DNA from 3 places in the Azonexus sp. MM2026_4 genome. Region 1 is predicted to be linked to each of the others. Evidence: predicted binding sites of a transcription regulator. Region 1 holds the regulator's gene; each other region holds the start of a gene.
What was found. Region 1 encodes sigma-54, which starts transcription at its own class of promoters, with help from an activator protein. Its sites were predicted from a motif close to TGGCACGCTTNCTGCTNA; they were not measured.

Region 2: cydP (cytochrome oxidase putative small subunit CydP) is a predicted target of sigma-54. The motif match lies at 3,691-3,708, and genes of this name have one in related genera.
Region 3: AC0KWY_RS07935 (circularly permuted type 2 ATP-grasp protein) is a predicted target of sigma-54. The motif match lies at 4,123-4,140, and genes of this name have one in related genera.

What each region holds. Positions count from the first base shown of each region.
Region 1 is NZ_CM148380.1:2,914,769-2,921,794, reverse strand. It holds gene recA (recombinase RecA) at 1-310, shown strand, start outside; gene recX (recombination regulator RecX) at 303-737, shown strand; gene lptB (LPS export ABC transporter ATP-binding protein) at 734-1,468, shown strand; gene AC0KWY_RS13770 (RNA polymerase factor sigma-54) at 1,496-2,953, shown strand; gene hpf (ribosome hibernation-promoting factor, HPF/YfiA family) at 2,968-3,294, shown strand; gene ptsN (PTS IIA-like nitrogen regulatory protein PtsN) at 3,351-3,800, shown strand; gene hprK (HPr(Ser) kinase/phosphatase) at 3,810-4,745, shown strand; gene AC0KWY_RS13750 (FHA domain-containing protein) at 4,765-5,664, opposite strand; gene ttcA (tRNA 2-thiocytidine(32) synthetase TtcA) at 5,720-6,589, opposite strand; gene AC0KWY_RS13740 (class I SAM-dependent methyltransferase) at 6,698-7,026, shown strand, end outside.
Region 2 is NZ_CM148380.1:372,060-379,085, forward strand. It holds gene AC0KWY_RS01685 (cyd operon YbgE family protein) at 1-24, opposite strand, end outside; gene cydX (cytochrome bd-I oxidase subunit CydX) at 14-136, opposite strand; gene petA (ubiquinol-cytochrome c reductase iron-sulfur subunit) at 148-771, opposite strand; gene cydB (cytochrome d ubiquinol oxidase subunit II) at 782-1,924, opposite strand; gene AC0KWY_RS01705 (cytochrome ubiquinol oxidase subunit I) at 1,934-3,490, opposite strand; gene cydP (cytochrome oxidase putative small subunit CydP) at 3,480-3,656, opposite strand; gene AC0KWY_RS01715 (sigma-54 interaction domain-containing protein) at 3,874-5,163, shown strand; gene ahpC (alkyl hydroperoxide reductase subunit C) at 5,272-5,835, shown strand; gene ahpF (alkyl hydroperoxide reductase subunit F) at 5,938-7,026, shown strand, end outside.
Region 3 is NZ_CM148380.1:1,721,703-1,728,728, reverse strand. It holds gene AC0KWY_RS07965 (type 1 glutamine amidotransferase) at 1-207, opposite strand, end outside; gene AC0KWY_RS07960 (retropepsin-like aspartic protease family protein) at 323-952, shown strand; gene AC0KWY_RS07955 (hypothetical protein) at 965-1,222, shown strand; gene AC0KWY_RS07950 (CoA pyrophosphatase) at 1,219-1,806, shown strand; gene AC0KWY_RS07945 (CobD/CbiB family protein) at 1,850-2,773, shown strand; gene AC0KWY_RS07940 (acetyl-CoA C-acyltransferase family protein) at 2,799-3,980, shown strand; gene AC0KWY_RS07935 (circularly permuted type 2 ATP-grasp protein) at 4,177-5,598, shown strand; gene AC0KWY_RS07930 (alpha-E domain-containing protein) at 5,592-6,542, shown strand; gene AC0KWY_RS07925 (NAD(P)/FAD-dependent oxidoreductase) at 6,556-7,026, opposite strand, start outside.

The sequences.
Region 1 (7,026 bases):
CGAGACCAAGGTCAAGGTGGTCAAGAACAAGGTGTCGCCGCCGTTCCGCGAAGCCATTTTCGATATCCTCTACGGTGAAGGCATTTCCCGCGAAGGCGAGATTGTCGAGATGGGCGTTGCCCACAAGCTGATCGACAAGTCCGGCGCCTGGTATGCCTACCAGGGCGAGAAGATTGGCCAGGGCAAGGACAACGCCCGCGAGTTCCTGCGTAGCCACCCGGATACCGCCCGCGAGATCGAGGCGAAAATCCGTGAGGCGGCAGCGGCCAAGGTGCTCAAGCCGACCCGTTCGTCCGGCGGGGATGACTGAACTGCGTCAGCGCGCCCTGCAGTTATTGGCCCGGCGCGAACATAGCCGGGCCGAGCTGCATGCCCGGTTGGCCGCCCAGGCCGAGTCCGGCGAGGCGCTGCTGGCGGTGCTCGATGCGCTGGAGCAGCAGGGGCTGCTGTCCGACGACCGCTATGCCAGGCAACGGGTGGTCGCCCGTGCCGGCCGCTATGGCAACGCCCGTCTGCGCCAGGAGTTGAAGCAGCGCGGTATCGGCGACAGCGAGATCGCGGCGGCGCTACCGGAGGCCGGCGACGAGCTGGAACGTTGCCGGGCGATCTGGGTCAGGAAGTTCGGCCAGCCGCCGGAATCTCCGGAAGAGCGTGCAAAACAGACGCGTTTCCTGCAGTATCGCGGCTTTTCCCATGAAGCGATCCGCCATGTCCTGCGTGGAGTCGAAGACGAATGAGCCTGCCGTCAGCCACCCTGTCCGCCCATAACCTGAAAAAGCGCTACAAGGCGCGGACTGTCGTCGAGGACGTTTCCTTCGCCGTCAGGTCGGGCGAGGTGGTCGGCCTGCTCGGTCCGAACGGCGCCGGCAAGACCACGTGTTTCTACATGGTCGTCGGTCTGGTGGTTGCCGATGGCGGCGAGGTCTATATCGACGAGGAGCGCTTGACCCATCAGGCGATGCATGCCCGGGCCCGCCTCGGACTGTCCTATCTGCCGCAGGAAGCATCGGTGTTCCGCAAGCTCAACGTCGAGGAAAACATCCAGGCGGTGCTGGAGTTGCAGAAGCTGACGCCGACCGAGATCGCCGCGCGGCTCGAGGAGTTGTTGAGCGAGCTGCATATCGGCCATGTCCGCCATGTCAATGCGGCGGCGCTTTCCGGCGGCGAGCGGCGGCGTGTCGAAATTGCCCGGGCGCTGGCGACCAATCCGCGTTTCATTCTGCTCGACGAACCTTTCGCCGGTGTCGATCCGATCGCCGTGCTGGAAATCCAGAAAATCATCCGTTTCCTCAAGGATCGCGGCATCGGTGTCCTGATTACCGACCACAATGTTCGCGAGACCCTCGGCATCTGCGATCACGCAGTGATCATCAACGCCGGTCACGTCCTGGCTTCCGGGCGGCCGGAAGAAATTGTCGACAATGAAAGCGTGCGCAAGGTATACCTTGGCGAACATTTCCGGCTTTGATTCCTACGTGACCAGACCATTCCCGCAATGAAACCGGCACTCCAGCTCAAACTCTCGCAACATCTCGCCCTGACGCCGCAGTTGCAGCAGTCGATCAAGCTGCTGCAACTGTCTACGGTCGAGATGCAGCAGGAGATCGAACGCTATCTGCTGGAAAACCCGATGCTGGAGCGCGACGACGACGGCCCGACCGAGTCGTATGCCGCCGCCCAGCAATTCGATTCGCCGGACAAGGCAAGCTCGGCAGAGACGGCAAGCCCACCGGAAAGTCACGAGGACGCTCAGGGCGAGCCGCCGATGACCCCGGACGACGTCGATGACGACCGCTGGTCGAGCGACGCCGGTACCTTCACCGGCGCCGGGCGTGACGAGGATGACGACAACGACCCGCAGGACAGTCACGCAGCCAATGTCAGCCTGCGCGAGCACCTCGGTTGGCAACTGGGAATGACCCAGATGTCGGAACGCGATCGCAGCCTGGTCCGTTTCCTGATCGAAGCGCTCGACGATGACGGTTATCTGGCGACGCCTCTCGATGAACTCTGGGAAACCCTGCCCGCCGAGTACGAAGTCGAACTCGAAGAGCTCGACATCGCCCTGCGCCACATCCAGAACTTCGATCCGACCGGTGTTGGCGCCCGCGATCTGCGCGAATGTCTGCTGCTGCAGCTCAAGGTCGAGGAAGATTGCGCCGAGCGGACGTTGGCCATGGCCATCGCCGACAAGCACCTGGAACTTCTGGCCGCCCGCGATTTTGCGCGGATTCGCCGACTCACCGGCTGTGACGACGAAATCCTCAAGGGCGCCCACGAACTGATCACCAGCCTCAATCCGCGGCCGGCCGCCGGCTATTCGCAGATCGAAGCGCGTTACATCACGCCCGATGTCATCGTCAAGAAACTCAAGGGCAAGTGGACGGCCTACATCAATCCGGACGCCTACCCTCGCCTGCGCATCAACCGCTTGTACGCGGAAATCCTCGCCAAGCAGCGGCGCGGCAACGGCAATCTGAGCGGCCAGTTGCAGGAAGCACGCTGGCTGATCAAGAACGTCCAGCAGCGTTTCGAGACCATCCACCGCGTCACCCAGGCCATCGTCGACCGCCAGCGCCAATTCTTCGAGCACGGCGAAGTCGCCATGCGGCCCCTGGTCCTGCGCGAGATTGCCGACCTGCTCGGCCTCCACGAATCGACCATTTCACGGGTGACCAGCCAGAAATACATGGCGACGCCGCGGGGAATTTTCGAGCTCAAATACTTCTTTGGCAGCCACGTATCCACCGATACTGGCGGTGCCTGTTCTGCCACCGCCATTCGTGCGCTGATCAAGCAATTGATTTCGGCGGAGGATGGCAAGAAGCCCTTGTCGGATAGTCAATTATCCGAAATACTAGGCCAGCAGGGAATCGTCGTTGCCCGACGCACGGTCGCCAAATACCGCGAATCGTTGAACATCCCGCCGGTCAATTTACGAAAGACCCTGTAGAGAGAGGAGAAAAAATGAATCTGCAAATCAGCGGTCATCATATTGAAGTTACCCCGGCCCTGCGCGAATACGTCGAGAACAAGCTCGAACCCGTTCTGCGTCACTTCGACAAGGTGACCGGCGTCAGCGTCGTGCTCTCGGTCGAGAAGCTCAAGCAGCAGGCTGAAGTTACCCTGCACGTGCCGGGCAAGGACATCCATGTCGAGGAAGCCGGCGACGATCTTTACGCAGCGATCGATGCCATGTTCGACAAGCTCGACCGCCAGGTCCAGAAGTACAAGCAGAAGGTGCAGGATCACCATCGCGGTGAGAAACCGTCGCAGCACCTTGAAGGCGAATAAGCCGGCCCTGACCGCAGCCATTCCCGGCTGCGGTCTTTTTGCTTCAACACTTTCCCATGACCCCCCTAGACAACATTCTGACTGCCGACCAGGTTCTGCTTGATTTGGATGCGAGCAGCAAGAAACGTGTTTTCGAACAGGCCGGGATGCTTTTCGAAGGTCGGCTCGGCATGGCCCGGACGCAGATTTTCGATAGCCTGTTTGCTCGCGAGAAGCTGGGCTCCACTGGCCTCGGTCAGGGCATCGCGATCCCGCATGGCCGCATCAAAGGCCTGAAACAGGCGGCCGGTGCACTAATCCGCCTGACCACACCGATTCCCTTCGATTCGCCGGACGGCCGCCCGGTCACCCTGCTATTCGTGTTGCTGGTGCCGGAGCAGGCGACCGAGGAGCATCTGCAGATCCTTTCCGAACTGGCGCAACGCTTCTCCGACCGGGCCTTCCGCGAAGCCCTGCTGGCGGCGCCCGACGTCGCAACCGTTCTCTCCCTGTTCAAGAAGTCCTGATTCCGCGCCGTGCGCCACATCAGCCTTGAACAGTTGTACCAGGACAACCGCGAGCAGTTGTTGTTCAACTGGGTAGTCGGCCAGCGTGCCGACCGTCGGGTCGAACTGAAGGCGGCGAGCAATTACGGCGCCGACGTCGTCGGCCACATCAACATCATTCACCCGGAACGCCTGCAGGTCATGGGGCAGGCCGAGTACGACTGGGCGATGCGGATCGGCGAACGCCGCTTCGGCCAGCTATTCAGCGATCTGTTGTCGGCCAGGACGCCGGCGATGATCGTTGCCGATGGACTCAAGCCGCCCGATTTCGTGCTCGAAGCCTGTCGGCAGGCCGATGTGCCGTTGATCCTTTCGCCCAAGCATTGTTCAGCGGTGATCGATCACCTGCGCATCTACCTTTCCGCTCGCCTCGCCGATACGGTCAGCCTGCACGGGGTATTCATGGACGTGCTCGGCATGGGCGTGCTGATCACCGGCGATTCCGGGGTCGGCAAGTCGGAACTGGCGCTCGAACTGATTTCCCGCGGCCACGGCCTGGTTGCCGACGACGTCGTCGAAATGGCGCGCATCGCGCCAACCACGATCGAGGGCCGTTGCCCCGGCATGCTGCGGGATTTCCTCGAGGTGCGCGGGCTCGGGCTGCTCAACATCCGTACCATCTTCGGCGAAACGGCGTCGCGCCGGAAAATGAAGCTGAAGCTGATCGTTCACCTGCAGCGGACGATCGCCGCCGAAGATGCACCACGCCTGCCGCTCGATGCGCAGACTCAGGAAGTGCTTGGTGTTCCGGTGCGCAAGGTGGTGATCCCCGTTGCCGCCGGACGCAACCTGGCGGTGCTGCTGGAGGCTGCGGTGCGCAATACCATCCTGCAGTATCGGGGAATTGATTCGATGCAGGATTTCATCGACCGGCAAAGCCGGGTGATGACTGACGAAACGCCCTGAGACTGGCCCTTCGCCTCGCTCAGAGGTGTTCGAATTCGATGCGTTCGGCGGCCGTATCGTTGGCCGAGCTGCCAAAGCAGATGATGCCCTTGCCGTCGAGCAAAGCTTCATGCTTGCGAACCAGCACCTCCCGTTGTCCCTGCAGGGTCAGGAAGCTGCCATTGGTGCTGGTGTCGACCAGATAGTAGCCGTCGTCGCGGCGCTCGATGCGCGCATGCAAGCGCGAAACCCGACGGTTCTCGACCAGCAGCTTGCACGATGGATCGCGGCCAAGGCTGATCACCGGCGCCTTCTGATCGATCAGGAAGGCTTGGCCGTGATAGCGCAGGCAAAGTCGCTCGGCAACCCGCGGCTGGTTGTGGGGGCCGAACATGGAGTGGTGCTGCGGCGCGGCGACCGTCTTTGCCGGCCAGTTGATCTCGAAGACCAGAAGTTGATTTTCTGCTTCGGTCAAATTGCCCACATCCGGTCTTGCCTGGGTGGTGATTACCGTGCTCGGCGGCAGCGCGGCAACGATTGCCCCACTACACAGTATCTGATCGCCGCGGGCGTAACCGCCGATACGCATCAGGTTGGCCAGCGTTTCCGGCTTCGCTGGCTGTTCCGGATCGTTGCCCTTGTCGTGCAGGGCTACGCGAATGCTCAGCTTGTGTCCGGAGACCGGTGGCAGGTCAGCGACTCGCTGATGCATGTCGACGGCCGCGTAGCAGGCATTTTCCGGGGTCGGGAAAGACACCAGGATCTCGTCGCCCACCTGTTGCAACAGCTTCCCGTCGTAAGCATCGATGGCGCGTTGCATGCGCTTGATGCAGCGGTCGATGGCGCGTTCCGCCTCCTGTTCGTCCAGGCGCTGATGGAGCGAAGCGCTGCCGGTGATATCGGCGACCATGATGACGGGGATCGGGCGCTGCGCGTTCATAGCTGGACTGGATGGAAAGGACGTCCGATTATATGACGGACTGCATTTCGTGGCATCAGGCAAGCGGGGAAATCGGAATTGCGCCGCTGAATTCCAGCGGTTGGGCGTCGAAGGCGATATCGCCCTCGTCGACCGGCGTATCCAGCGTCAGCCCGCTGAAATCGAACAGTGCATTGTCGGCGAGATGGGACGGCACGACGTTCTGCATGGCGGTGAAGACCGATTCGGTGCGACCCGGATAGCGACGGTCCCAGTCCTGCATCATTTCCTTGATCTTCTGCCGCTGCAGGTTTTCCTGCGAACCGCAGAGATTGCAGGGAATGATGGGAAAAGCCATGCCGCGGGCAAACTTGGCGATGTCGGTTTCGCTGCAGTAGGCGAGCGGCCGGATCACGACGTGCGCCTTGTCGTCGGTCACCAGCTTCGGCGGCATCGCCTTCATCTTGCCGCCGAACAGCATGTTGAGGAACAGGGTATGAACCATGTCGTCGCGGTGATGGCCGAGGGCAATCTTGTTGGCACCAAGTTCCTTCGCGGTGCGGTAGATGATGCCGCGGCGCAGGCGCGAGCACAGCGAGCAGGTGGTTTTCCCCTCGGGAATCTTGTCCTTGACGATCGAATAGGTATCGGCCTCGACGATCCGGTAGTCGATGCCGATCGACTCGAAATAAGAGGGCAGGACATCGGCCGGGAATCCAGGCTGCTTCTGGTCGAGGTTCATCGCAATCAGACGGAACTTCACCGGTGCCCGCTTCTGCAGCGCCATCAGCATGGCGAGCAGGGTGTAGGAATCCTTGCCGCCGGAGCAGCAGACCAGGACGGTGTCCCCGTCGGCGATCATGTTGTAGTCCATGATCGCCTTGCCGGTGCGGCCTTCGAGATATTTGCGGAGTTTTTGCAGGTTGGCGGAGACGGGAGTATCCATGATCGGCGGTCTTTGCTCGTGGTGGTGGCGCGTTGTTGCGGCCGCAAGTTTACACGGATCGTCCGCCAAAGCGTCGCCGCCCAGTAGAATGCGGCTATTTGCCCGCCCATGAGCCAGCTACCTGCGCCCTCTCCCGAGGCGCTCGCGCATAGCGCCCGCCTGCAAGCCGAAATTCACCACGCCATAGACCAGCAAGGCGGCTGGTTGTCGTTTGCGGCTTTCATGGAGATGCTGCTCTATGCGCCGGGGCTCGGCTATTACACCGCAGGTGCCCGCAAGTTCGGCAGCGCCGGGGATTTCGTCACTGCGCCAGAGATGACGCCCCTTTTCGGCCAGGCGCTGGCACGCCAGGTTGCGCGGATCATGGCACTTTCGGCGTCGCGGGTGCTTGAAGTCGGGGCCGGCTCCGGGCGCCTGGCGGCCGATCTTCTGCTGGC
Region 2 (7,026 bases), 2.1 Mb from region 1:
GGCGGGCAGGGGGTTAGCGGGCATCGGAGGCGTCGTCCGCCGTTTGGCGGCTGTCTTCGTAGTCGCCCCAGAGCGCGTTGAGAATGGCGAGCAGTACGGCAAAGCCGATACCGAGTACCCAGGCGAAATACCACATGATGATTCCTTTCAGGTTTTGTCGAATTCGTCGCTGCCGATGATCAGACGGGTGTCGGTCAGATACCGGTGGGGCGGGATTTCGAGGTTGGTCGGCGCCGGCTTGTTCTTGAAGACACGGCCGGCAAAGTCGAAGGTCGACCCATGGCAGGGGCAGAGGAATCCCCCCGGCCAATCGGCGCCGAGTGCCGGGTCGCCCGGCGTGAAGGCGGCCGAGGGCGAACAGCCGAGATGGGTGCAGATGCCGATGGCAACCAGCATTTCCGGAACCCGTGAGCGGGTTTCGTTAGCGGCGTAGGCGGGCTGTTGCGTTGTTACTCCGGAAGCCGGGTCGGCCAGCATCGGCTCGGCCTTTTTCAGCGCGGCCAGCATTTCCGGTGTGCGGTTGAGGATCCATACCGGCTTGCCGCGCCATTCGACGACCATCATCGTGCCTGGCGCCAACTTGCCGATATCAACTTCCACCGGTGCGCCGGCCGCCAGTGCCCGTTCCGATGGCATCAGGCTGGAAACAAAGGGGACGATTGCCGCCAGCGTCAGCGCGCCGCCGACGCCGGCGGTGGCCATCATCCACTGGCGGCGGGCCGGGCTGTCACAGACGGTGAAGGATGTTCCCTGGCAGGTACAGGTGGTCATGGCGTTTTCCTCAGTAGGCAGCGTGGTCGTTTTCGCGGATGTAGGCCGCCGTGACCTTGCCGGCCATCACTTTGTACGCCCAGCTGGTGTAGGCGATGATGATCGGCATGAAGATCAGGGTGGCCCAGAGCATGATGTTCAGCGTCAGATGGCTGGAAACGCTGTCCCAGACGGTAAGGCCGGAACGCAGGTCGGTTGACGACGGCATCACGAAGGGGAACAGCGAGACACCGGCGGTGCCGATGACGCCGACGATGGCCAGCGACGAGGCGACGAAGGCGGCGAGCGTCGCACCATTGACCGCGAGCAGCATGGCGGCCAGCGTGCCGGCATAGGCCAGCGCCGGCAGGGCCATGGTGAGCGGGTACTTGCCGTAGTTGGCGAGCCAGGCACCGGGCTGGCGCACGACTTCCTTGTCCAGCGGATTGGGCAACGCGGCCGGGTCGGCGGCGGAAACAATGGCATAGCCGTCAATGCCCTGCCACAGCCAGATGCCGGCAGCCGAGAAGGCGAGCAGCAGGAGCACGCCAAAGATCAGCATGGACAGTTGCGCCCGCCGATAGACCGCGTCTTCGGTGCGGTGCATCAGGTAGACCGCGCCGTGGAAGGTGATCATCGCCGTCGATACCAGGCCGCAGAGCAGGGCGAAGGGGTTGAGCAAGGCCCAGAAGCTGCCGGTGTAGTAGGGCATCAGGTTTTCGGCAAAGTGGAAGGGAACGCCCTGGAAGAGGTTGCCGAAGGCGACGCCGAAGATCAGCGGCGGTACGGCACCGCCGACGAACAGACCCCAGTCCCAGGTGTTGCGCCAGGTCGGGTTGGCGATCTTGCTGCGGTAGTCGAAGCCGACCGGGCGGAAGAACAGTGCCCAGAGTACCGCCAGCATGGCCCAGTAGAAGCCGGAGAAGGCGGTGGCATAGACCAACGGCCAGGCGGCGAAGATGGCGCCGCCGCCGGTGATGAACCAGACCTGGTTGCCGTCCCAGTGCGGGCCGACGGTGTTGATGACGATGCGGCGCTCGACGTCGTTCTTGCCGACGAAGGGCAGCAGCGTGCCGACCCCCATGTCGTGGCCGTCCATGATGGCGAAGCCGACCAGCAGGACGCCGACCAGCAGCCACCAGATGAGTTTCAGGGTTGGGTAGTCAAATAGCATTTCTGTTCCTCAGGCGTGAACGGGTTCGTTGGCATAGCGGCCGGTGCCCAGGCTGCCCGGACCCTGCTTGGCGAAGCGCACCATCAGGTACATTTCGACGGCCAGCAGCAGCGTGTAGAAGCCGACGAAGCCGGCGAGCGAGCCGTACAGGCTGGCGGTCGACAAGGTCGATACCGAGAGGTGGGTGGGCAGTACGCCGTAGATGGTCCAGGGTTGCCGGCCGTATTCAGCGACGAACCAGCCCATCTCGCAGGACAGCCAGGGAATCGGCAGCATCCACAGCGCCCAGCGCAGCAGCCAGGGCTTGCTGGCGAAATTGCCCTTGATCGACGACCACATGGCAATGCCGAACAGCGCCAGCATCAGGAAGCCGAAGGCGACCATGATGCGGAAGGTCCAGAACAGCGGGGCGACGGCGGGGATGGTGTCGGCGACGGCGCGGTCGATCATTTCCGGCGTTGCCTGGCGCACGTCGACGATGTACTTCTTCAACAGCAGACCGAAGCCGAGATCCTCGACGTGCTTCTCGAACAGCGCCTTGGTTTCTGTGTCAGCCGGGTTCTTGCGCAGGGCTTCCAGCGCGGTGACGGCAATCTGGCCGGAAAGGATGCGTTCGCGGTTTTTCTCGCGGATTTCCTTGATGCCGGGAATCTGCTCATCGACCGAGCGGGTCGCCAGCAGGCCCATGACCCAGGGAATCTCGATCGCGAAGTCGTTCTTCATGGCCTTTTCGTTGGGCAGCGCAATCAGGTTGAACGAAGCCGGGGCCGGCTCGGTTTCCCACATTGCTTCCATCGCGGCGAGTTTGGTCTGCTGGGCTTCGCCGACGGTGTAGCCGGATTCGTCGCCGAGCACGATGACGGAGAGGATCGACGCCAGGCCGAAGGCGGCGCCGATGCGGAAGCTCTTCTTGGCAAATTCGGTATCGCGGCCGCGCAGCAGGTAAAAGGCCGAAATCGACAGGACGAACATGGCGCCGGTGACATAGCCGGCGGAAACGGTATGAACGAACTTGGCCTGGGCATCCGGGTTGAACAGCACGGCCCAGAAATCGACCATTTCCATGCGCATCGTCACGTAGCTGAATTCGGCGCCGACCGGGTTCTGCATCCAGCCGTTGGCGATCAGGATCCACAGTGCCGACAGATTGGTGCCGATGCCCATGAACAGGGTAACCAGCAGATGCTGGCGCCGCGACAGCCGATCCCAGCCGAAGAAGAACAGGCCGATCAGCGTCGATTCCAGGAAGAAGGCCATCAGCCCTTCAATGGCCAGTGGCGCGCCGAAGATGTCGCCGACGTAGTGCGAGTAGTAAGCCCAGTTGGTGCCGAACTGGAACTCCATGGTGATGCCGGTGGTGACGCCGAGCGCGAAGTTGATCCCGAACAGCTTGCCCCAGAAGCGGGTCATGTCCTTGTAGATGGTCTTGCCGGTCATCACGTAACAAGATTCCATGATGACGAGAATCCAGGTCATGCCGAGGGTGAGCGGCACGAACAGGAAGTGGTACATGGCGGTGATCGCGAACTGTAGTCGTGACAGGTCGACGAGCTGCTCACTGAGCATGGGGGTCTCCTTGCGGGGCGGTGGTGAAATGGCGGGCAGCGGTCGATGCGTTGACCGCGACCCGGACGTCGCGGATAAACAGCCACCAGATCGCCGTCAGGGCGATCAGCTTGACGATGACGAGGAGAATCAACTCGCGGCGCAGGCGTCGTTCGCGTTGGTTCATGAAAGGCCTCCGGTGTTTGCTTAACAGCTTTTACTTATCAAGAGTTGTGCCAGCTTTTTTTGCTCCGGAGGTGTTGTCCAAGTCATTGAAAGTAAATGGTTCGATAAAACCCCGTAGGGTTTTTCCAGGGGGTTGGTCTGCCATATGGCAGTGGTGTGTCAGTGACGTGGCAGTTTGTGGCAGAATGATCGGCAGTGAGCGAGCCCGGAGGCAAGGCATGTTGAGTGAATTGATTTCTTTCCTGACGACCCTGCCCGAGCCGCACATCCTGTGCGACCGGGAGAACCGCATCATTGCGGCCAACGATGCCTACCGGAGGATCTGGGTGGGCGAGCAGGAAGTGGTCGGTCGCAAGTGCTACGAGGTTTCGCATCGCTTCGACGTGCCCTGCAATCTTGCTGGTGAGTCTTGTCCGTTGCAGCGCAGCCTGCTTTCAGGGCAACGCGAGCGGGTGCTGCATCTGCACCACACCCCGGCTGGCGAAGTTTTTGAAAATATCGAACTGTCGCCGATTCGCGATGAAGGCGGCGAGATCGTCTATTACATCGAAAAGCTGGAACCGATACCCGGCGCGCGCAGCCAGGCCCATGTTCAGGGTTTGATCGGTCGCTCGCCGCCTTTTCTGCACATGATGGAAATGCTGGCCCGGGTGGCGCCTGCCGAGGCCGCCGTGTTGCTGCAAGGGGAATCGGGAACCGGCAAGGAGTTGGTCGCAGGCGCCATCCACCAGATGAGCAAGCGTGCCGAGCGGCCTTTCGTCGCGGTCGACTGTTCCGGATTGCCGGAAACGCTGTTCGAAAGCGAACTGTTCGGCCACGAACGGGGCGCCTTCACCGGCGCTTCGGCACGCAAGACCGGCCTGGTCGAGGCGGCTGCCGGCGGGACTCTGTTTCTCGACGAGGTCGGCGATATCCCGTTGACGATCCAGGTTAAATTGCTGCGCCTGCTGGAAACCGGCACCTATCGCCGGGTCGGTTCGCCGGAATTGCGCAAGGCGGAAATCCGCGTCATTTCGGCGACGCACCGCCCGCTTGCCGAAATGGTCGAGCAGGGCAGTTTCCGCCAGGATCTGTATTTTCGGCTCAATGTTTTCCCGATTTTCCTGCCGCCGCTGCGCGAGCGCGGCGAGGATATCCTGTTGCTTGCCGAGGCCTTGCTGGCGCGGGTCGCCGGCGACCGTTCGCTGAGTTTGTCCGGGGAAGCCAAAGCCTGTCTGGCGAGCTATCGCTACCCCGGCAATGTGCGGGAATTGCGCAATATCCTGGAGCGCGCCTGTCTGTTGTGCGACGGCGAGGTGATCCAGGCCGAGCACCTGCCGGGTCTGGACAAGGCACGCTTTGCGCTGCCGACCTTGGCAGCCCAGGCAGCGAAGCCGGTGCCGAGGCCCGAGCAGGAAATCCTGCTGCAGGCGCATGCCGGCAATCGCCGGGAACTGGCCGAGCGGCTCGGCATTTCCGAGCGAACCTTGTATCGGCGATTGCAGGCCTTGCGCAAGGTACAAGGATAGTTTTCTAAAATCGATTTTATTTGTTTAATCAATTGGATTGATTGGCGGCGCTTTTCTATGATCCTCCCTGTCGCAGCAATTCAACCCACCCGCTCAAGGAGAAAACTCATGTCCATCATCAATACCAAGATCAAGCCCTTCACCGTTCAGGCTTACCAGAACGGCAAGTTCATCACCGTTTCCGACGCCGACCTCAAGGGCAAGTGGTCGATCTTCTTCTTCTACCCGGCCGACTTCACCTTCGTCTGCCCGACCGAACTCGGCGACATGGCCGACGTTTATCCTGAATTCCAGAAGCTCGGCGTCGAAGTCTATTCGGTGTCCACCGACACCCACTTCACGCACAAGGCCTGGGCCGACGCTTCCGACACGATCCGCAAGATCCAGTACGTGATGCTCGGCGATCCGACCGGTACCGTCACCCGTAACTTCGACGTCATGATCGAATCCGAAGGCCTGGCGCTGCGCGGCACCTTCGTCGTCAATCCGGAAGGCGAAATCAAGGTCGCCGAAATCCACGACCTGGGCATCGGCCGTGACGCTTCCGAGCTGCTGCGCAAGGTCAAGGCCGCCCAGTACGTCGCCTCGCACCCGGGCGAAGTCTGCCCGGCCAAGTGGACGGAAGGCGCCGAAACCCTGAAACCGTCGCTCGATCTGGTCGGCAAGATCTGATCCTGACCACCGCCGGGCTAGCTGCTCGGCGGATGGCAGCGCAATGGCGCGTCGCAGCGCGCTATTGCCGTGCCATCCAATACCGCTAACAGGGAGAAAACCATGCTCGACAGCTCCATCAAGGAACAACTCAAGGCTTACCTCGAACGCTTGCAACGGCCGATCGAACTGGTCGCCGCCCTCGGCGACGACGCGAAATCGCAGGAGATGCGCGCGCTGCTCAACGACATCCTCGAATGCTCGGCCAAGGTCAGCCTGCGCGAGGAAGCGCATGCCCGCATCCCGTCTTTCGGCGTTGCCATCCCCGGCGAGGCCGCCCGCGTCCGTTTTGCCGGCTTGCCGATGGGCCACGAATTCACCTCGCTGGTACTGGCCCTGCTGCAGGTCGGCGGCTACCCGCCGAAGGTTGACCAGGCGGTGATCGAGCAGATCAAGGGCCTGGCCGGTTCCTTCGACTTCGAAATCTTCATCTCGCTGTCCTGTCACAACTGTCCGGACGTCGTCCAGGCGCTCAACCTGATGGCGGCGCTCAACCCGAATGTGACCAGCACGATGATCGACGGCGCGCTGTTCCAGGGCGAAGTGGATGCGCGGCAGATCATGGCGGTGCCGACCGTTTTCCTGAACGGCGCGGAATTCGGCCAGGGCCGGATGACGATCGAGGAAATCCTGGCCAAGGTCGATACCGGCGCCGCCGCCCGTGCCGCCGAGGAAATCGGCAACAAGGCGGCGTTCGACGTACTGGTCGTCGGCGGCGGACCGGCCGGTGCGGCGGCGGCGATCTACGCGGCACGCAAGGGCATCCGCACCGGCGTCGTCGCCGAGCGCTTCGGCGGCCAGGTGATGGACACGCTGGGCATCGAGAACTTCATCTCGGTCAAGGAAACCGAAGGGCCGAAGCTCGCCATGGCGCTGGAAGAACACGTCAAGGCCTACGAGGTGGACATCATGAACCTGCAGCGCGCGGCAAAGTTGGTGCCGGCCGCCGAGGAGGGCGGGCTGGTCGAGGTGCAGCTGGAAAACGGTGCGGCACTCAGGTCGAAGTCGGTGATCATCGCCACCGGCGCCCGCTGGCGCGAGATGAACGTGCCCGGCGAAAAGGAATACAAGGCCAAGGGCGTCTGCTTCTGCCCGCACTGCGACGGCCCGCTGTTCAAGGGCAAGCGCGTGGCGGTGATCGGCGGCGGCAAC
Region 3 (7,026 bases), 1.2 Mb from region 1:
GCCGCCGAGCGCCTTGCTGATCAATTGGCCGCCCAGGCAATGGCCGATCACCGGAATGTCGCGGGCGACGGCGTCGCGGATCAGGGCGCAGATGGGTTCGATCCAGGGCAGCGGGTCATTGACGCTCATCGGCCCGCCCATGAAGCAGAGGCCGGCGAAATCTTCGCCGCTGGCGGGCACCGGTTCACCCTCGTCGACGGCGATCAATTTCCATGGAATCCCTTGTCGCTCAAGGAATATGGCAAAATAGCCCGGACCTTCGGTGGGGGAGTGACGAAAGATGGCAACGGGTTTCATGGCGGTACTCGCAAGGTGTTTCCGGATGCCGCATTTTACGCTGGCATGCCTGGGCTGTCTGAGCTCCGTTGCCCTGGCGCAGGAGGTCGGCCTGGCCGGGGTCATCGGCAGCAAGGCGCTGCTCATGATCAACGGCGCGCCGCCGCGGGCGGTGCCGGTCGGCAGCACGGTCAACGGGATCAAGGTGCTGTCGGTGCAGGGCGACCAGGCGGTGATCGAGATGGGCGGCCGCAAGCGTCCCTTGCGCGTCGGCCAGCATGCGGTCGGTGTCGCTGCCGACGGCGCCGGCGAGAAGATCGTCCTGACCGCCGACGGTCAGGGGCATTTCGTCACCCTCGGGACGATCAACGGCGCTTCCGTGCGCTTCCTGGTCGATACCGGGGCGAGCATGATCTCGCTTGGCGCCAGCGACGCGCGGCGCATGGGACTGGATTTCAACCGGGGTCAGAAGGGGGTTTCGCAGACCGCCAACGGCCAGACCACGATCAGCGTGGTCAAGCTGGACAGCGTGCGCGTCGGTGGCGTCACGCTGCACCAGGTTGACGCGGCGATCCACCAACATGACCTGCCGATTGCCCTGCTCGGGATGAGTTTCCTCAACCGGATGGAAATGCAGCGCGACGGCAGTACGATGACGCTGAAAAAGCGCTACTAGGAGAGAGAAACCATGCCACAACAGGCAAACGAGATCGCGCTGCTGCGCGAGGAACTGGAAATGCTGATGGGCGAACGTCAGGCGCTGCTGCGCGTGGTCGGCGCCAGCGCCGCGCTGATCGCTTCGCTCGACAGCAAGCGCCTGCCGGTGGCTGCCGTCGAGGCGGCGGACATGGTCGCCACCAGCATCAACGGCTTGAGCGAGGAAACCCTGCAGGATGCGCTGTCGGCGGTTCATGCCGAAATCGAGGAGGATTCGGCCGGCGCATGAGCATCGACCTGGAAAGCTTGCGGCGCAGCCTGCTGGAGAACCCACCGGCGGGCGAGGCGGTGGTCGAGGACGGCGCGGCGAGCGGCAAGCTGACGCCGGCCGCGGTGCTTTTTCCGATCGTCCGGCGCGCCGCCGGTCATACCGTGCTGCTCACGCAGCGCACCGCCCATCTGCGCGATCACGCCGGCCAGGTCAGTTTTCCCGGCGGGCGGGTCGAGGCGGCTGACGCTTCGCCGCTGGAAACCGCGCTCCGTGAAACCGAAGAGGAGATCGGCCTCGCCCGGCGTCACATCGAGGTCCTCGGCTACCTGCCGGAGTACCGCACCGGGACTGGGTTCTGCGTCGTGCCGGTGGTCGCCGCGGTAACCCCGCCCTTCGACCTGGCGCCCGATCCTTTCGAGGTCGCCGAAATTTTTGAAGTACCGCTTGCCTTCCTGCTCGACCACGCCAATCACCAGCGGCATTCGGTGCATCTGCGCGGCGCGCTGCGCCATTACTATGCCATGCCCTACGCCGGACATTTCATCTGGGGGGCGACCGCCGGCATGATCCGTTCGCTGAGCGAAAGGCTTGTGGTATCTTGACTCCGATACGAAGAAACATGGCAGTTGATTGCCGCCTTGCCCCATGAGCCTCCTTTCGCTGATCGCCGTTTTCCTGATCGAGCAGTTCAAGCCGCTGGACTACCGGCGCGTCGTTGCGACGCCGCTCGAGGCCTGGGCCGATTTCATCGAATCGCGCTTCAACGCCGGCGCCCGCCACCACGGGATCGGTGCCTGGCTGATCGCGGTCGCCCTGCCGGTGCTGCTGCTGGCCGGGCTGTATTACGCGTGCTACGCGGTGAGCCCGCTGCTCGCCTGGTTGCTCAATGTCGGCGTGCTCTACCTGACCATGGGCTTTCGCCAGTTCAGCCACCATTACACCGAAATCCAGCTGGCCTTGCGTCTGGGCGATCTCGAGCGCGCCCGCCAACTGCTCGGCGAATGGCAGGACCGGCCGACGCAGGGCTTGAGCGCGCGCGAGGTGGCGCGGCTGTCGATCGAGGGCGCGTTGGCCGCCTCGCACCGCCATGTCTTCGCCGTCCTGCTCTGGTTCGTGCTGCTGCCGGGGCCATGCGGCGCGCTGCTCTATCGCCTGGCGCTGATCGTGCGCGAGCGTTGGACAGTGCTCGGCGGCGCGGCGCATAATGAGTTCGTAACATTCGCCCGGCAGGCTTTCGCCCTGATCGACTGGTTGCCGTTACGGACGACGGCCTCGGCCTTCGCCGTCGTCGGCGATTTCGAGGATGCCGTGCATTGCTGGCGGACGCAGCCGGCACTGTGGCCGGACCGCGATCTCGGCATCGTGCTGGCAAGCGGGGCGGGGGCGCTCGGTGTGCAGTTGGGCGGCTCGGTGGTGGACGAAGGCGAGGTTTCCGACCGGGCCGAACTCGGCCTGGGCGAACCGGCCGACGTCGATTTCATGCAGAGCGCCGTCGGTCTCGTCTGGCGGGCGACGGTGTTGTGGGTGTTGTTGCTCTTTTTGTTGGGGCTGGCCAATCTGGCGGGCTGAAAATAATTTTTAAGAGGAGTTCTACATGAGCAGAGAAGTTGTTGTCCTGAGCGCAGTCCGTTCCCCGATTGGCGCCTTTGGCGGTTCCCTCGCCGATTTCGATACCAGCGAACTGGCCGGCATCGTGATGAAGGAAGCGATCGCCCGTTCCGGCGTCGATCCGCAACAGATCAACTACGTCACCGTCGGCACCACGATGCCGACCGACTCCCGTTATGCCTACGCTTCGCGCGTCGCCTCGATCCAGGCCGGCCTGCCGATGGAATCGGTGGCCATGCAGGTTTCCCGCCTGTGCGCTTCCGGCCTCCAGGGCATCGTCACCACCGCCCAGAACATCATGTTGAACGATGCCGACTACGGTATCGGCGGTGGCGTCGAAGTCATGTCGAAGGCCGCCTACCTGATGCCGACGCTGCGTTCCGGCGCGCGCATGGGCGACACCAAGGCGGTCAACTCGATGGTCGCCGTCCTCACCGACCCGTTTGGCGTCGGCCACATGGGCATCACCGCCGAAAACCTGGCGGAAAAGCATGGCATCACCCGTGAAGCGCAGGATGCCTTCGCCGTCGAATCGCAGCGTCGTGCCGCTGCCGCCATCGACGCCGGCTACTTCCAGTCGCAGATCGTTCCCATCGTCAAGCAGACGCGCAAGGGCGAAGTCGTCTTCGACACCGACGAGCACCCGAAGCGCGGCACGACGATGGAAAGCCTGGCCAAGATGAAGCCGGCGTTCAAGAAGGACGGTACGGTCACCGCCGGTAACGCTTCCGGCATCAACGACGGCGCTGCCTTCTTCGTGCTCGCCGCCGCCGACGTTGCCGCCAAGGCCGGCTACAAGGCGCGTGCCCGCATCGCCGGTTATGCCGTTGCCGGTGTGCCGAACGACATCATGGGCGAAGGCCCGATCCCGGCGACCAAGCTGGCGCTGAAGAAGGCCGGCCTGACGCTCGATCAGATGGACGTCATCGAATCGAACGAAGCCTTCGCCGCCCAGGCCCTCTCGGTGTCCAAGGTGCTCGGCCTCGACCCGGCGAAGACCAACCCGAACGGCGGTGCCATTGCTCTCGGCCACCCGGTCGGCTGCTCCGGCGCCTTCATCGCCACCAAGGCCCTTTATGAACTGGAACGCATCGGCGGCAAGTACGCGCTGGTCACCATGTGCATCGGCGGCGGCCAGGGCATTGCGGTCATCCTCGAACGCGCCTGACCGACCCGTTGCAACATCCTGAAAATCGCCGGCAGACGCCGGCGATTTTTTTTGCACCAGCTTGAATTGGCATGGCACCACATTGGGGCGGTACTTTGCGCTGCCTTTTGCCAACTCACTGATTCGATGCCATTTTGGGGCGTGGCATGGATTCTGCTGAAAGTTCTTCGAGAGCATCCTCAGTGACGAGTCCAACATGAACTTCTATAACGAGATGTATGACGCCAACGGCGGCGTCCGGGAGCACTACAAGGGATACGAGGCCTGGCTGCAGGCGACGCCGCCCGAGCGCATCGAGCGCAAGCGCGCCGAGGCCGACCTGGCCTTTCACCGCGTCGGCATCACCTTTGCCGTCTATGGCGAGGAGGCCGGCAAGGAGCGCCTGATTCCCTTCGACATCATTCCGCGCATCATCCCGGCGGCAGAGTGGAAGGCGCTGGAGCGCGGCATGCGCCAGCGGGTGCGGGCGCTCAACATGTTCCTGTGGGACATCTACCACGACCAGGAAATCCTCAAGGCCGGCAAGATCCCGGCCGAGCAGGTGCTCAACAATGCCCAGTACCGCGCCGTGATGCAGGGCGTCGATGTGCCCGCCGGCATCTATGCGCACATTGCCGGGGTCGACGTGGTGCGCGCCGGCGCCGGCGAGTTCTACGTGCTCGAAGACAACCTGCGCGTACCGTCGGGTGTTTCCTACATGCTCGAAGACCGCAAGATGATGATGCGGCTCTTCCCGGAGTTGTTCGCCCGGCACAAGGTGGCGCCGGTCCAGCACTACCCGGACATGCTGCTGGAAAAACTGCGCGCTGTCGCGCCGCAGGGCATCGCCGACCCGACGGTGGTCGTGCTGACCCCGGGCGCCTACAACAGCGCCTATTTCGAGCACAGCTTCCTGGCCCAGCAGATGGGCGTCGAGCTGGTCGAGGGGCGCGATCTCTTCGTCAAGAACGACACCGTGTACATGCGCACGACGCAGGGGCCGCAACGGGTCGACGTGATCTACCGGCGGATCGACGACGACTTCATGGACCCGCTCGCCTTCCGTGCCGATTCGGCGCTCGGCGTGCCCGGCATCCTGAAGGCCTACCAGGCCGGCAACGTCACCCTGTCGAACGCGATCGGCACCGGCGTCGCCGACGACAAGTCGATCTATCCCTACGTACCGGAGATGATCCGCTTCTACCTCGGCGAAGAGCCGCGCCTGAACAACGTGCCGACCTACATGTGCCGCAAGCCGGACGAGCTCGCCTACGTGCTCGATCACCTGGCCGAGCTGGTGGTCAAGGAAGTGCATGGTGCCGGCGGCTACGGCATGCTGGTCGGCCCGGCCTCCACCAAGGAGCAGATCGAGAAGTTCCGCCAGTTGCTGCTCGCCAAGCCGGAGGGCTACATCGCCCAGCCGACGCTGGCGCTGTCCAACTGCCCGACCTTCGTCGAGGCCGGCATCGCGCCGCGTCACCTCGACCTGCGCCCCTTCGTGCTGTCCTCGGGCAAGTGCGTGAACATGGTGCCCGGCGGCCTGACCCGGGTTGCGCTGACCGAGGGCTCGCTCGTCGTCAATTCGTCGCAGGGCGGCGGCACCAAGGATACCTGGGTTCTGGAGGATGAATCATGCTGAGCCGTACCGCCGATCACCTGTTCTGGATGTCGCGCTACATCGAGCGCGCCGAGAACCTTGCCCGCCTGCTCAACGTCACCTGGCAGATGTCGCTGGTGCCGCAGTCCGAAGGCGCAACCAACCAGAGCTGGGCCGCGATCATCGCCTTGAACAGCCTCGAGGAGGCCTACGCCGCCAAGTACGACACGGTCACCGGCGAGAACGTGCTGCGCTTCATGGTCAGCGACCCGGACAATTTCTCGTCGATCTTCAGCTGCCTGCGCCTGGCCCGCGAGAACGCGCACGCCGTGCGTGGCACGCTGACCACGGAAATGTGGGAGACGATGAACTCGACCTGGCTGGAAGCCCGTGAAAAGAGCTTCGAGCAGATTGCCAACGCCGGCATCGGCGAGTTCTTCGAGTGGGTCAAGATGCGTTCCTCGCTGTCGCGCGGCACCACGCTGGGCACCTTGCTGCAGGACGAGGCCTTCCACTTCATCCGTCTCGGCACGCTGCTCGAACGCGCCGACAACACGGCGCGCATTCTCGACGTCAAGTACCACGTGCTGCGTCCGCACGGCGAGGAAGAGGAGGCGACCGACTTCTACCAGTGGGGCGCGCTGCTCCGCTCGGTGTCCGGCTTCGAGGTCTATCGCAAGGTCTACCGCGACGTCATCACGCCGGAGCGGGTCGCCGAACTGCTCATCCTCAACAGCGACATGCCGCGCTCCCTGCGCTTTTGCCTCAGTGGCGTGGTCAAGAACCTGGAGCTAGTTGCCAACAGCCATTCCGGCGAGACCCTGCGCCAGGCCGGCCAGCTCTACTCGCAACTGCGTTACGGCCGCATCGACGACCTGCTGGAAGGCGGCCTGCACGAATGGCTGACCGACTTCATGGACCGCATCTACCTGATCGGCGACGGCATCAGCAAGGACTTCCTGGTGCCGATGAGCGAGGCGGCCTGAGTTTCGGCCGGCTTCACTGCCGGCCGAGCATCGCCAGCGCCAGCGCTTCGGCGACCTTGATTCCGTCCACGCCGGCCGACAGGATACCGCCGGCGTAGCCGGCGCCTTCGCCGGCCGGGTAGAGGCCGCGCGTGTTGATGCTCTGGTAGTCGTCGCCGCGCTTGATGCGCAGCGGCGACGAGGTGCGCGTCTCGACCCCGGTGAGCAGCGCGTCGGCCATCGCGAAGCCCTTGATCTGCCGGTCGAAGGCGGGGATCGCCTCGCGCAGCGCGTCGATCACGAAAGCCGGCGCGCATTGGGCGAGGTCGGTCAGGTGTACGCCCGGCTGGTACGACGGCTCGACGCTGCCGAGCGCGGTCGACGGGCGGCCGGCGAGGAAATCGCCGACCCGCTGCGCCGGCGCGTCGTAGCTGCTGCCGCCGGCGATGAAGGCCTGGCTTTCCCAGTGGCGCTGGAAGTCGATGCCGGCCAGCGGGTTCTGCCG